2 regions of the Lysinibacillus fusiformis genome follow, and region 1 is predicted to be linked to the other one. Evidence: a T-box and tRNA genes for the amino acid it is inferred to sense, from the RefSeq annotation. Region 1 holds a T-box; the other holds one or more tRNA genes.
The links. A T-box is a leader RNA that pairs with one kind of tRNA and senses whether it is charged. The one in region 1 lies ahead of trpS (tryptophan--tRNA ligase), so its partner is inferred to be a tRNA-Trp.

Region 2: it encodes a tRNA-Trp, which carries the amino acid that the T-box ahead of trpS (tryptophan--tRNA ligase) is inferred to sense. The anticodon was not compared.

The regions. Positions count from the first base shown of each region.
Region 1 is NZ_CP070490.1:2,615,758-2,623,389, reverse strand. It holds gene pepF (oligoendopeptidase F) at 1-1,536, opposite strand, end outside; gene JTI58_RS12760 (competence protein CoiA) at 1,588-2,709, opposite strand; gene mecA (adaptor protein MecA) at 2,905-3,573, opposite strand; gene spxA (transcriptional regulator SpxA) at 4,008-4,403, opposite strand; T-box leader at 4,894-5,115, shown strand; gene trpS (tryptophan--tRNA ligase) at 5,233-6,222, shown strand; gene JTI58_RS12740 (YuzI family membrane protein) at 6,225-6,446, opposite strand; gene fabF (beta-ketoacyl-ACP synthase II) at 6,552-7,632, opposite strand, start outside.
Region 2 is NZ_CP070490.1:950,639-958,270, reverse strand. It holds rRNA gene JTI58_RS04895 (16S ribosomal RNA) at 1-382, shown strand, start outside; rRNA gene JTI58_RS04890 (23S ribosomal RNA) at 689-3,616, shown strand; rRNA gene rrf (5S ribosomal RNA) at 3,727-3,842, shown strand; tRNA gene JTI58_RS04880 (tRNA-Asn) at 3,859-3,935, shown strand; tRNA gene JTI58_RS04875 (tRNA-Ser) at 3,941-4,032, shown strand; tRNA gene JTI58_RS04870 (tRNA-Glu) at 4,057-4,131, shown strand; tRNA gene JTI58_RS04865 (tRNA-Val) at 4,147-4,222, shown strand; tRNA gene JTI58_RS04860 (tRNA-Met) at 4,252-4,326, shown strand; tRNA gene JTI58_RS04855 (tRNA-Asp) at 4,330-4,405, shown strand; tRNA gene JTI58_RS04850 (tRNA-Phe) at 4,422-4,494, shown strand; tRNA gene JTI58_RS04845 (tRNA-Thr) at 4,507-4,582, shown strand; tRNA gene JTI58_RS04840 (tRNA-Tyr) at 4,592-4,675, shown strand; tRNA gene JTI58_RS04835 (tRNA-Trp) at 4,689-4,762, shown strand; tRNA gene JTI58_RS04830 (tRNA-His) at 4,776-4,851, shown strand; tRNA gene JTI58_RS04825 (tRNA-His) at 4,891-4,966, shown strand; tRNA gene JTI58_RS04820 (tRNA-Gln) at 4,986-5,060, shown strand; tRNA gene JTI58_RS04815 (tRNA-Gly) at 5,068-5,142, shown strand; tRNA gene JTI58_RS04810 (tRNA-Cys) at 5,151-5,224, shown strand; tRNA gene JTI58_RS04805 (tRNA-Leu) at 5,272-5,352, shown strand; gene JTI58_RS04800 (PqqD family protein) at 6,245-6,505, shown strand; gene JTI58_RS04795 (lasso peptide biosynthesis B2 protein) at 6,498-6,920, shown strand; gene JTI58_RS04790 (asparagine synthase-related protein) at 6,917-7,632, shown strand, end outside.

The sequences.
Region 1 (7,632 bases):
TAAGCCAATTTCCTCATCTACCACCATATCATCACCGAAGTACTTTTTGTTTAATTCATAATAAACCTCTGTTAAACGATCTGCTGTTAATGACTCACCATTCTTATCCATTTGATGAATAAGATGTTCGAACTCTGCAAACATGGTTTGTCTGAATACAGTACTTCTGAAACCATCTAACCAATGATTTAATAAGTATATTTTTTGTTGAGGGTCATCAATTGTTTTCAGTAAATAGTCATTTAATAACTCTTCATTGCATGTAGAAGCAACCTCTGCCACAAAAATAGAATAATCTCCATAAACAAATGGCTGGTTGTTGCGTGAATAATAACTATGAACACTATGGCCAAATTCATGTGCTAAAGTAAATAGATTGTTCACGTTGTCTTGCCAATTCATTAAAATATACGGATTCGTACCATAGGCGCCTGATGAATAGGCTCCGCTACGCTTCCCTTTATTCTCTAAAACATCGACCCAACGGTTATCCAGTCCATTTTGGACGATGTTTTGATATTCTTCCCCTAATGGAGCTAAAGCTTTTACTAAAATATCTTTCGCTTCATCATAAGTGACCTTCATTTCCACCTCTTTAACAAGTGGCGCAAATAAATCCCACATATGCAATTCGTCTACACCTAATAATTTCTTACGCAACGAAATATAACGTTGCATAGCTGGTAAATGCTTATGAATTGTTTCCACCAGTTGATCATAGACATTTTCTGGAATAAAATTATTAGACATGGCTGCGTGTCGTGCAGATTCATAATGACGAATACGTGCACTCACATTATGCTTCTTCACGTTACCTGTTAGCGTTGCCGAGAACGTATTTTTAAACTTGCCATATGTTTCGTACATAGCTTTAAATGCGCCTTCACGTACTGAGCGATCCTTGCTCTCTAAAAACTTGATATAGTTACCATGCGTAAGTTGTACCTCTTCCCCCTCTTCATTTTTCACATGAGGGAAAACCATATCCGCATTGTTTAACATGCTGAATGTATTCGAAGCTGTACCTGTTACCTCAGACATTTGCGCTAGCAATGCCTCCTGTTCGGCTGGTAATACATGTGGACGTGCCATCGTAATTTCTTTTAATGATTGCTTATATAGTTGTAGGTCTTGATTTTCTGTTAAGTAGCCTTCAATCGTTTCTTCACTTAATGATAAAATTTCTGGCGTTAAATAGGAAAGGCCAGCTGAGATACTCGTTGCCAATGTTTGAATACGGCTGTTCATATCTTGATAAAAGCTATTTGTCGTATCTTGATCATAGCGCATATGAGCATATGTGTAGAGCTTCATTGCACGTTCATATATATGATCATGATACTGCAAAGCTGCTAATAATGCCTCTGCCCCATTATTTAAAGTACCTGCATAGCTAGGTGCTTGTTTAGCAAGCTCTGCAACCTCCTTCAATTCCTCTTCCCAAGCTGCATCTGTTGCGAAGATATCCTCTAAACGCCATGTTAATTCTTCTGGTACTTCTTTTCTAACCAAAACCTGATTACTGTTACTAGCCATGTATGCCAGCCCCCTTTATATGTGCTTTTTTCCTTTTACTCTCATATTTTCTCAGTATATTGTGGCAATTGCAAATAAATGTACATAGACTTGCTCACAATTATCTAGTGAACCATCTTCATGATTCATTCGCTGAAGAAGTTGTCCATAATTTTGAATAGCTCTTACTGCTTGTTCGGTTATTTCTAGCTGATGCTGACATAAAAAATTTTTAATCTGATGCTTGGTTAATTCAAATGGTTGACACCCTAATTGTTTACTAAAATACAACAGCATCGTTTGCCATTCACTCGTGAATAAAGAGATAGACGCTCCTTCTTGCACTGGAATACCAATGTATGGCGGCATAGCAGTAAGAGAAAGATTTAATTCATAGCAATTGCGTAAAAATGGATCTTGTGCCCCCTTCTTATTATGTAAAAGACGACTATACGCAAATTGCCTACAAGTCTGTTTATAGAGCTGCCAATAGCTTTGAAATTCTTCTTTGGTAATACGCTTTGGTATATAAAAAGGAAAATGCTGTTGATTGACCGGAATTTTTTGTACTTTGCCTATGAAAGTATGCCCGTGAACATGAAGAAGATTCGTCCAATAAATAAAATGGGCTGTCACCGCGTTGTACGTCAGTAAATAAGGCAAATCTGTTGTCGTTGTTATAAATGCTTTTTGCAGCAATGGGGAGATTCTAATTTTTCTGATGCCGTTGATTGCTTCTTTGCTTTGAGGAGTTTGAAAAAGCCAAATTGCTTGTATATCGTTTTTTTCATAGCCCATTGTTCGTTGATGCCATTTTTCATGAGAGATTGTGCTACATTGAAATTCAACTGCGAAATGCCCCTCATCGATTGTAACGAGCAAATCAGGGCGCTGAGAAAGCTGCTTTAAAAATGGCTCTAGTTCCACCTGATGTCCATTTTTTTTGAACCACTCATATAATTGCATTTTACCTTGTAAATGTAGTTTAGATTCACCTTCTGCGAATAGCTGTGAACATTGATTTTTAGTGAAGTGGGCAAAGTGGGGAATATTATAGTTACCTATTTTCAATTGAACTTGTTCCAAACATTGAGGACAAAAAAATTTCATCTGCCGCCTATATCGCTGTAAAGCTTTCCTCGTATATTGATATGGGAGAAATAGCTGCTGTTGATTGTTATAGGCAATAAGCATATAATCAGCTCCTTTTTAGCCAACTATAATAGAATTGGGTTGCACGAACAAAAATAAAGCCGTTTTTTCTTGAAATTTTAAAAATGCGACCTTATTCAAAAATCCATGATGTTGAACGCATAAAAAAGGACTGTAGCAAAACTCGATTCTTTTACGAGTTTCACTACAGTCTAAAATAATTAGGTGATTCATTGCTTATGCAAAGTATTTTCGAACTGTTTCAAAGCAATTGAATTCCATAATTTTTTCACCGTACTCCTCTAGACGATGAATTGTAAAATTAGATGGTGTTAAAAATTCCTTGATAACTGCATTTCTATCATGACGATTTAAATCCTCATCTGCGTTTCCGAAATCAACAACTAGATAGTACCAATTTTCATATTTGAATAATGAGGAATCCACTAATTCGTCTGTCATTCGTTTTGCGACAGGGATTAACTCATCAATATCTTTAAATTTATAAACATAAATGTCTGTATCCATAAATAATTCTGACTCATCCATGTCACCAAATTGAGTTAGTTGGCTAAGAAGATCCTCTCCAACTTCATCGAATGGTGCAAACATATCTTTGTGTTCATCAAAATTCGAATGACCATCTAATGTTTCACCGTCTTTTAAAATATGTGCACGTGTGACAATGATTTCTAAGCCAACTTCAGATGCATTGATATGAATCCAAATCGGACCCTCTACATCAAAATAATCCTCCGTGTTTACTTCATCAATCATATCCCAAAAAAGTTGCTCACCCTTTGCTCGATTGTACCAAATTTCTTCACGACTATAGCCGCGATCCTCTATATCATTGTACGTAATAAAGAGCTTGAGTGTATTTTCATTTACACGTTCGATGTCCACTAGACCTCATCTCCCTTCACTGTCATATGTCGAAAAACAGTTTTGTTTCATTAGTATGCTTTTATTCTTTGTTTTTAACCTTCATACTGCATTTGTTTTTCAACCTTTGACCACACTACAGTAAAACCATCGAGTAACCGTAAACATGAATTTTTGTATTCACAGTTGTCTCTAACTCTATTGTATGCTGTTCTGTCATAAAATGAAAAGGATATACACCGTTTCACAGAAGATATTTGAATTATTGAAATTGTAGTAAACTATTTAACTTAAATCAAGTTTAACATACTTTTACGGAAATATATGACTTTTCCCTATTAATTATTATACTTCATATAGAAGGTTTTACAGAAGTAAAACATAAAAAAAAGATGTCACAACATGCATTCCACATCTGTAACATCTATTACATATATTATTCAGAATAGAAAGGTTTAATTCACCATTCGTTGCGCTTCTTGTAATTGATATGCTCGAACTTTTCGAGGTAAGAAACGACGAATTTCATCTTCATTGTAGCCAACCTGTAGACGTTTTTCATCTAAAATGATTGGTCTACGTAATAAGCCAGGATATTCCTGAATTAATTCATATAAACGTTGTAATGGTAAACTTTCAACATCCACATTTAATTTTTGGAATATTTTTGAACGAGTAGAAATAATTTCATCAGTTCCGTCTTCTGTCATACGTAAAATTTTTTTTATTTCACTAATGCTGAGCGGTTCAGAAAATATATTACGTTCTGTATATGGAATTTCGTGCTCCTCTAACCAAGCTTTCGCTTTACGACAAGAGGTACAACTTGGTGATGTAAATAGGGTTACGATCATTCTGACACATCCTTTCATTTCGAATCATTATCTATAAACCAGAACCAGTGTGTTAAATTAGAATTAATGTAATGTAAAATACACAGTACCATTATACAGTACTCCGCTGTATTTGAATATAGTTCCAATAAAAAAAGTCTGAACCTATCCCTAAATATTCTGTCTATTTATACAGCTTTTTAATGTAGTGTATTTTCTTCAAACTTATGTGCTACTACTACCATTCCCACTTTTCAAGCATTTTAAACATCCAAACATCTATCTTACTTGTTCTCATTTAAGAAAAATAAACGAGAAAATTGTCAATTCGACGTGTACACCTCAACAATATTTTAATAAAAAAATTTATATTTATAACAAAATTACATAACAAAAAAAGCATATAATTTTTTCTCGAAAAAAAACACCGTCAAAAGTCTGACTTTACATAAAGAAATCTTTATAATATAATTCTTTGCAATCAAATCAATTTGAACAATTTAAATTGAGAAAAACGCTGACGAAGAGTAGTACATATGCTAATTCACGTATAGAGAGTCTGTGGTTGCTGCAAACAGATCGTGGAGGCATGTGGAATGGACTTCCGAGTTAGCTTTGTGAACGCTTCTTAAAGCTAATAGCAAAGCTCGTCCCTTCACGTTACGAAGCTGAGTGGCCTTTTTAGGCAAGCTGGGTGGTACCGCGGATTCAAACATCATTCGTCCCTTCATTAGAAAAAATCTAATGAGGACGCATGATGTTTTTTTGTCTTCATCAAACAGATTGAAAGATGAAGGTAACGCTGCTGACAATTGTCACAGAATTTGAATTCGAGGAGGAAATTTTAATGACAACTATTTTTTCTGGCGTACAGCCTACAGGTATCGTAACTTTAGGGAACTATTTAGGAGCATTCAAGCAATTCCCTGCACTACAAGATGAAGGAAATGCGGTTTATTGTATCGTTGATCAACATGCCATAACTGTTGCACAGGACCCTAAAGAATTACGAGAAAGTATTCGTAAGCTAGCTGCTACCTATATTGCTACGGGCATTGACCCTAAAAAATCTACGTTATTCATCCAATCAGAGGTGCCAGCGCATGCTCAGGCAGGATGGATGTTACAATGTGTTGCGTCTATCGGAGAGCTAGAACGCATGACACAATTTAAAGAAAAATCACACGGTAAAGAAAGCGTATCTGCTGCTCTTTTAACATACCCACCTTTAATGGCTGCAGACATACTACTTTATAACACAAATATTGTTCCTGTCGGCGATGATCAGAAGCAGCATATCGAACTGACTCGTGACCTAGCAGAACGCTTTAACAAACGCTTTGGTGATGTTTTAACGATTCCAGAAATTCAACTACCAAAAGCAGGCGCTCGTATTAAATCCTTACAAGAGCCAACAAAGAAAATGAGTAAATCAGATCCAAATACGAAAGCGACAATCCGTTTATTAGATACGGCGAAAGAAATTGAGAAAAAAATTAAATCAGCCGTTACAGACTCTGACGGTATCGTTGCATTTGATGTGGAAAATAAACCAGGCGTTTCAAATTTATTGACAATCGAATCGGCTATTTCAGGTATAGCGATTGAAGATTTAGTCAAAAAATATGAGGGAATTGGATATGGTGGATTCAAGCAAGGTGTAGCAACAGCAGTGATTGAACACCTAACACCTATTCAAGAAAAATTCTATCATCTAGTAGAATCATCCGAATTAGATGTCATTCTAGATGAAGGTGCTGAAAAGGCGAATGCGATTGCTAGTGCTACATTAAAACGTATGGAAGATGCCATGGGTCTTGGTCGCGCACGTCGCTAAACTTACGGCTTGTCTGAGGATCGATCAAAGCCTAGATCAAGCACAACTGCACAGATGATAATACAGGCTCCTACCGCCATATAAAATTCTGTTGTTTGAAAAATAAACTTGAAAACAACCTTCCATGAATAACCTAGTGTGCGGTAATTTAAATACAATATGAGATTCCCTACTGAGAGGATCATTAAGCCATAACTTACTAAAAATAAAAAGAGACGAAACATCGTAGTGGCATCCTTTCTATTTCTTCTTACTTATCATTTATTCACAAAACTATAAAAAAAGACGTCAGCCATTTAAATTCGGCTGACGTTTTTTATGTTTACATATTAGGCTTCATATTTTTTGAATAGAAGACTTGCGTTGTGACCACCAAAACCAAGAGAATTACTCATTGCGTATTGAATACTTGCCTCTCTTGCTTCGTTTGGAACATAATCTAAATCACATTCAGGATCAGAATCTTTTAAATTGATTGTAGGAGGTAAAATCCCTTCTTTAAGGGCTAATGCTGTGAAAATCGCTTCCACACCACCAGCTGCTCCTAATAAGTGACCCGTCATCGATTTTGTAGAGCTCATTGCAAGCTTATACGCATGCTCACCAAAAGCAGTTTTAACAGCTTGTGTTTCAAATAAATCATTGTATGGCGTACTCGTACCATGAGCATTAATATAATCAACTTGTGATGGCTCTACGCCACCATCTGTTAACGCTTGCGTCATCGCACGTGCTGCACCTTCACCCTCTGGAGCTGGAGCCGTAATGTGATGTGCATCACCTGTTGCACCATAACCTAAAACTTCAGCATAGATTTTGGCACCACGAGCTTTTGCATGTTCATATTCTTCTAAAATAACGATACCTGCACCTTCTCCGATAATAAAGCCATCGCGGTTTTTATCGAATGGGCGACATGCTGCTTGTGGGTCTTGATTTAATGATAAAGCTGTATTGGCACAGAAGCCTGCCACAGCCATTGTTACGATTGGTGATTCAGCACCACCCGAAATCATTACATCTGCATCCCCACGTTCAATTACTTTAAAGGCATCCCCTATAGAGTTTGTACCCGAAGCACATGCCGTTACAGAGCAAGAGTTAATTCCCTTTGCACCAAAGTGAATAGAAACTTGGCCCGAAGCCATATCAGGAATCATCATTGGAATAAAGAATGGACTAACACGTCTTGCACCACGCTCTTGGAATGTTAAAAATTGTTGTTCATATGTTTCCATTCCACCGATACCAGAGCCAATCCATACACCTGCACGTGGAGCTAGCTCTTCATCAATTGTTAGCTGTGCATCTTCCATAGCCATAATGGAAGCAGCTAATGCGTATTGTGTGAAACGATCCATTTTACGTGCTTCTTTACGATCAATATATTTTTCAATATCGAAGTCCTTC
Region 2 (7,632 bases), 1.7 Mb from region 1:
CCGGTGACAAACCGGAGGAAGGTGGGGATGACGTCAAATCATCATGCCCCTTATGACCTGGGCTACACACGTGCTACAATGGACGATACAAACGGTTGCCAACTCGCGAGAGGGAGCTAATCCGATAAAGTCGTTCTCAGTTCGGATTGTAGGCTGCAACTCGCCTACATGAAGCCGGAATCGCTAGTAATCGCGGATCAGCATGCCGCGGTGAATACGTTCCCGGGCCTTGTACACACCGCCCGTCACACCACGAGAGTTTGTAACACCCGAAGTCGGTGAGGTAACCTTTTGGAGCCAGCCGCCGAAGGTGGGATAGATGATTGGGGTGAAGTCGTAACAAGGTAGCCGTATCGGAAGGTGCGGCTGGATCACCTCCTTTCTAAGGATTATTTCGGAATACAAACCTTGGGTTTGTAAGATTACGTTTTGCGTTCAGTTTTGAAGGTTCATTCTTTCTGAATGAAACACTTCAAAACTTGTTCTTTGAAAACTGGATAAAACGACATTGAAATTGTAACAAACACATTTATTTTTTAAGTTTTTTATAGGCTTAATAACATTAAAAGGTTTCAAGACACAAGCAGTTCTAGGAAGCAATCGAGTGAAGGAAGGAGCGTACTTAAGTACGTGACTGATTGAATGAGTGAAGCTGACAACGAAATGCGATGTGTATTGAAAGCTGTTAGGTTAAGTTATTAAGGGCGCACGGCGAATGCCTTGGCACTAGGAGCCGAAGAAGGACGGCACTAACACCGATATGCTTCGGGGAGCTGTAAGTGAGCTTTGATCCGGAGATTTCCGAATGGGGGAACCCACTACGTTTAATCGCGTAGTATCTTGACGTGAATACATAGCGTCTTGAAGGCAGACCCAGGGAACTGAAACATCTAAGTACCTGGAGGAAGAGAAAGAAAAATCGATTCCCTGAGTAGCGGCGAGCGAAACGGGAAGAGCCCAAACCAAGAGGCTTGCCTCTTGGGGTTGTAGGACACTCAATACGGAGTTACAAAAGAGCGAGTTAGATGAAGCGACTTGGAAAGGTCCGCCAGAGCAGGTAAAAGCCCTGTAGTCGAAAGTTCGTTCTCTCCTGAGTGGATCCTGAGTACGGCGGAACACGTGAAATTCCGTCGGAATCCGGGAGGACCATCTCCCAAGGCTAAATACTACCTAGTGACCGATAGTGAACCAGTACCGTGAGGGAAAGGTGAAAAGCACCCCGGAAGGGGAGTGAAAGAGATCCTGAAACCGTGTGCCTACAAGTAGTTAGAGCCCGTTAATGGGTGATAGCGTGCCTTTTGTAGAATGAACCGGCGAGTTACGATTACGTGCGAGGTTAAGCTTTAGAAGGCGGAGCCGCAGCGAAAGCGAGTCTGAATAGGGCGAAATAGTACGTGGTCGTAGACCCGAAACCAGGTGATCTACCCATGTCCAGGGTGAAGGTGAGGTAACACTTACTGGAGGCCCGAACCCACGCACGTTGAAAAGTGCGGGGATGAGGTGTGGGTAGCGGAGAAATTCCAATCGAACTTGGAGATAGCTGGTTCTCTCCGAAATAGCTTTAGGGCTAGCCTCGTGATGAGAATACTGGAGGTAGAGCACTGTTTGGACTAGGGGGCCATCCCGGTTTACCGAATTCAGACAAACTCCGAATGCCAGATATTTATACACGGGAGTCAGACTGCGAGTGATAAGATCCGTAGTCAAAAGGGAAACAGCCCAGACCACCAGCTAAGGTCCCAAAGTAATCGTTAAGTGGAAAAGGATGTGGCGTTGCACAGACAACCAGGATGTTGGCTTAGAAGCAGCCATCATTTAAAGAGTGCGTAATAGCTCACTGGTCGAGTGACGCTGCGCCGAAAATGTATCGGGGCTAAACGATTCACCGAAGCTGTGGATTGACATCTACGATGTCAGTGGTAGGAGAGCGTTCTAAGTGCGTTGAAGTCAGACCGGAAGGACTGGTGGAGCGCTTAGAAGTGAGAATGCCGGTATGAGTAGCGAAAGACGGGTGAGAATCCCGTCCACCGTATGACTAAGGTTTCCTGAGGAAGGCTCGTCCGCTCAGGGTTAGTCGGGACCTAAGCCGAGGCCGATAGGCGTAGGCGATGGACAACAGGTTGATATTCCTGTACCACCTCCTCACCGTTTGAGAAATGGGGGGACGCAGTAGGATAGGGTAAGCGCGCTGTTGGATATGCGCGTCCAAGCAGTAAGGCGTGTGTGTAGGCAAATCCGCACACTGTAACGTTGAGCTGTGATGGCGAGTCCGTATGGACGAAGTTCCTGATTTCACACTGCCAAGAAAAGCCTCTATCGAGGTGAGAGGTGCCCGTACCGCAAACCGACACAGGTAGTCGAGGAGAGAATCCTAAGGTGTGCGAGAGAACTCTCGTTAAGGAACTCGGCAAAATGACCCCGTAACTTCGGGAGAAGGGGTGCTCTTGAGCGTGCAAGCGCATGAGAGCCGCAGTGAATAGGCCCAGGCGACTGTTTAGCAAAAACACAGGTCTCTGCAAAACCGTAAGGTGACGTATAGGGGCTGACGCCTGCCCGGTGCTGGAAGGTTAAGAGGAGTGGTTAGCGCAAGCGAAGCTGCGAATTGAAGCCCCAGTAAACGGCGGCCGTAACTATAACGGTCCTAAGGTAGCGAAATTCCTTGTCGGGTAAGTTCCGACCCGCACGAAAGGCGTAACGATCTGGGCACTGTCTCAACGAGAGACTCGGTGAAATTATAGTACCTGTGAAGATGCAGGTTACCCGCGACAGGACGGAAAGACCCCGTGGAGCTTTACTGTAGCCTGATATTGAATTTTGGTACAACTTGTACAGGATAGGTAGGAGCCAGAGATCTCGGAGCGCCAGCTTCGAAGGAGGCGTCGGTGGGATACTACCCTGGTTGTATTGAAATTCTAACCCATGCCCCTTAGCGGGGCAGGAGACAGTGTCAGGCGGACAGTTTGACTGGGGCGGTCGCCTCCTAAAAGGTAACGGAGGCGCCCAAAGGTTCCCTCAGAATGGTTGGAAATCATTCGTAGAGTGTAAAGGCACAAGGGAGCTTGACTGCGAGACCTACAAGTCGAGCAGGGTCGAAAGACGGGCTTAGTGATCCGGTGGTTCCGCATGGAAGGGCCATCGCTCAACGGATAAAAGCTACCCCGGGGATAACAGGCTTATCTCCCCCAAGAGTCCACATCGACGGGGAGGTTTGGCACCTCGATGTCGGCTCATCGCATCCTGGGGCTGTAGTCGGTCCCAAGGGTTGGGCTGTTCGCCCATTAAAGCGGTACGCGAGCTGGGTTCAGAACGTCGTGAGACAGTTCGGTCCCTATCCGTCGTGGGCGTAGGAAATTTGAGAGGAGCTGTCCTTAGTACGAGAGGACCGGGATGGACACACCGCTGGTGTACCAGTTGTCTTGCCAAAGGCATCGCTGGGTAGCTATGTGTGGACGGGATAAGTGCTGAAAGCATCTAAGCATGAAGCCCCCCTCAAGATGAGATTTCCCATTACGCAAGTAAGTAAGATCCCTCAAAGACGATGAGGTAGATAGGTTCGAGGTGGAAGTGTGGTGACACATGGAGCTGACGAATACTAATCGATCGAGGACTTAACCAAAACGTTTGAAACATTCAATGCACGTTTATCCAGTTTTGAAAGAATAAAATATTATAATATACTTGTAATTTTTATAAGATATGTTATAATAAGTATTGTCTTTCAAATAGTCTAGTGATGATGGCAAAGAGGTCACACCCGTTCCCATACCGAACACGGAAGTTAAGCTCTTTAGCGCCGATGGTAGTTGGGGGCTTCCCCCTGTGAGAGTAGGACGTCGCTAGGCTATATACTAAAATTATTCCGAAGTAGCTCAGTTGGTAGTAGCACCTGACTGTTAATCAGGTTGTCGCAGGTTCGAGTCCTGCCTTCGGAGCCATTCTTGGAGAGTTGTCCGAGTGGCCGAAGGAGCACGATTGGAAATCGTGTAGGCGGTTAACACTGTCTCAAGGGTTCAAATCCCTTACTCTCCGCCAGCACTTTGATTTGTTCCAATAGTTGGCCCCTTGGTCAAGTGGTTAAGACACCGCCCTTTCACGGCGGTAACACGGGTTCGAATCCCGTAGGGGTCACCATTTAAATACCCAGATGGAGGATTAGCTCAGCTGGGAGAGCATCTGCCTTACAAGCAGAGGGTCGGCGGTTCGAGCCCGTCATCCTCCACCATTATTTTTTACAATAGTATATATCATTATCGCGGGGTGGAGCAGTGGTAGCTCGTCGGGCTCATAACCCGAAGGTCGTTGGTTCAAATCCGGCCCCCGCAACCAAATGGTCCCGTGGTGTAGCGGTTAACATGCCTGCCTGTCACGCAGGAGATCGCCGGTTCGATCCCGGTCGGGACCGCCATTTATTTTAATAACATGGGTCAGTAGCTCAGTTGGTAGAGCATTAGATTGAAGCTCTAAGTGTCGGCGGTTCGATTCCGTCCTGACCCATCATGTTTTTTTGCCGGTGTAGCTCAGTTGGTAGAGCAACTGACTTGTAATCAGTAGGTCGTGGGTTCGACTCCTATCGCCGGCACCATGTATTCCCGGAGGGGTAGCGAAGTGGCTAAACGCGGCGGACTGTAAATCCGCTCCTTAGGGTTCGGCGGTTCGAATCCGTCCCCCTCCACCAGTTTTAATCTAATAGGGGCATAGTTTAACGGTAGAATAGAGGTCTCCAAAACCTTTGATGTGGGTTCGATTCCTACTGCCCCTGCCAATTTAATTTTATGGCGGTTGTGGCGAAGTGGTTAACGCACCTGATTGTGGTTCAGGCATTCGTGGGTTCGATTCCCATCAGTCGCCCCATTTAATTTTAAATTAGAATAATACCAAATAGTAATTATGGCGGTTGTGGCGAAGTGGTTAACGCACCTGATTGTGGTTCAGGCATTCGTGGGTTCGATTCCCATCAGTCGCCCCATTTTTATCTAATTATCTTTTGGGGTATAGCCAAGCGGTAAGGCAACGGATTTTGATTCCGTCATGCCCTGGTTCGAATCCAGGTACCCCAGCCATTTTTTTGCGGAAGTAGTTCAGTGGTAGAACACCACCTTGCCAAGGTGGGGGTCGCGAGTTCGAACCTCGTCTTCCGCTCCAAGTATGATGGCGGCATAGCCAAGTGGTAAGGCACAGGTCTGCAACACCTTTATCACCGGTTCAAATCCGGTTGCCGCCTCCATATTTTAACTGCTAATCGGTTTATCCGATTTTTTTTATCTCCATTATGCCGGTGTGGCGGAATTGGCAGACGCGCACGACTCAAAATCGTGTTCCTTTGGAGTGTCGGTTCGACCCCGACCACCGGTATCATCAAATTAATAAAAATTAAGAAAGCTCATAAATCTTGATATAACAGGGTTTATGAGCTTTTTATATTAGGGGAATTGCAACAGGTTTAGAAAGAGAAGGATTCTTTTTGAAGAAAAGGTCAACGAGAATAAAAAAAGTATAGAAAATTCATTGGAAGAGAATAGTATGAGTTTTAACGTAGAAGTTACTCATGGGTTTGAATCTCCAAAGGAATCATTAGAAACATAATTAAAACAAGAATGTTTATATTAGCATTCTTGTTTTTTTATGTGATAAAACATTGTGTGTCAGAACGTTCGCTATGATAGACTAAGCAGTTATGTTTATGTAAAACAGGTAAATTTGTTTTACAAATTTTACAGGGCTTTGGAGGGTAATAAATATCTTTACAATATTTTTCTATAAAGGTTGTGCCATTTTAGACGCCTGAAAAGAATAGGTTTATCCTATAGATTTTAGGTAAAAGACAAAGACATCTGTTTCAACATCAATAATTTTTTGAACTTTGGTGGAGAGAGAATATTTTCTTTTATACATTGATTTTTAGATTTCTATTTTTAAGATCTTTCATGGACCAATAAAACCCTACGAGTTGCATCTTCTAGTTGATTGAGAGTTAACAATCAACTAGAAGGTGCAGTTTTTATATATGTGTTGAGTGATGGACTTGATGTGGATGTAATCGATAGCACAAGAGTTGACATTTTACTCCACTACATTTATATAATCATAAACGTAATGGAGTAAGTAGAAAAAATACGGTTATGTGGAAGAAAGAAGATGATAAGAGTAAAGAGACTGTTAGAGCTTATGACTGTGTATAGTAGTAATACAGGAACAGTATTAAAGGATTGTTCACAATGTAAAAGAGGAGGAAGTGGTAAAAGGGATGCGTGTAAAAAAATCAAAGTATCTTCTTTCCTATAAAGAAGAGGATGAATATCTAATTATTAATATTTATACGAATCAAATTTACGCACTAGATAAATTTAGTTCATTTATTTGGGAAGAGTTTGATAAAACACCAATAGTCTCTGATATTTCCAAATTAATAGCTAAAAGGACAAATGAAGATATTTTAATTATTCAAAAGGATTTAGATGGATTTTTAAATTCGTTGTCAAAAGGAGGTTTAATTAAATTTGTATAATATTTTATATTTATACAAAGAATTAATATTTTTAGATTTCCAAATACGGAGAAAAGGTTTTAATGAAGTCTTTAGACGCTATATAAAAAAATATACTATAGAGGGTTCTAAAGAGATTTTTACTGAGGAGAATTCTGAAGAGATTTTGGAGTGGTTTATTCTTTTAGACCAAGTTTGCTGTTGGTATCCTAGGAAAGCAGATTGTATACACAAAACGTTAATTGGTTATAAGATACTTCAATCTAAGTATGGTATACCAGTAAACATGGTAATAGGGATAAAAAAATTTCCCTTAGAGGCACATGCCTGGATTCAATATCAGGGCCACAATCTATTTGAAGAAATGGAAAATCTTGATTCGTTGAAAGTGATTATAGATTCAAACTCGTATATGAAGGGAGTTGAACTTAGGTGAATTGGTATGTGTTTGAATTTATGGATAATTCGGAGGGGGAAGTGGATAAAAATGGACATCTTAAGATCAACAGTAAATCAAAAGTAAATTATTTCAACACATCCTCACAGAACTTTGTTTTGAAAGCAGCATATGCTCAAAATACGACCCCATATGTGTTTTTTGAAAATAATGATGTGTTAATAGTGGGAGACATTGTGATATACAATATTTTGAATCATGGTGTATATGAAAATGTTGATTGGACTGAGCAAGAATTACTCACTAATTTAATTTCCCTTTATAACACATTTGGTTTGGATTTTGTGAAGCGTTTAGATGGCGAGTTTTCATTTGTTCTATTTGATAAAAAGAATTTAACATTAATGGCCTGTAGAGATACCTTGGGGGTAAAAAGGCTCTTTTATTTAAAAACCGATACAAAATTAGTAGTTGCGAGCGATATCTTTCTATTGAAAAGTTATCTAAATACACCTGAGTTGAACGGTGTTTACTTTCAAGAATATCTAAATGCAAAAGGAATTGTTGATTCCTATTTAACGCCATATAAAGAGATCTTGCGTTTACCGAGTGGGAATATGTTTGTTTATGAAAATAAGGAAATTAACCTAATAAACTATGTGAATTATGATGAATTATTTTCTGATAAATGGATGATGAAGGAGACAACTATAAATCGGGAAGCGTTAATTGAAGAATTCGAAAGTATTTT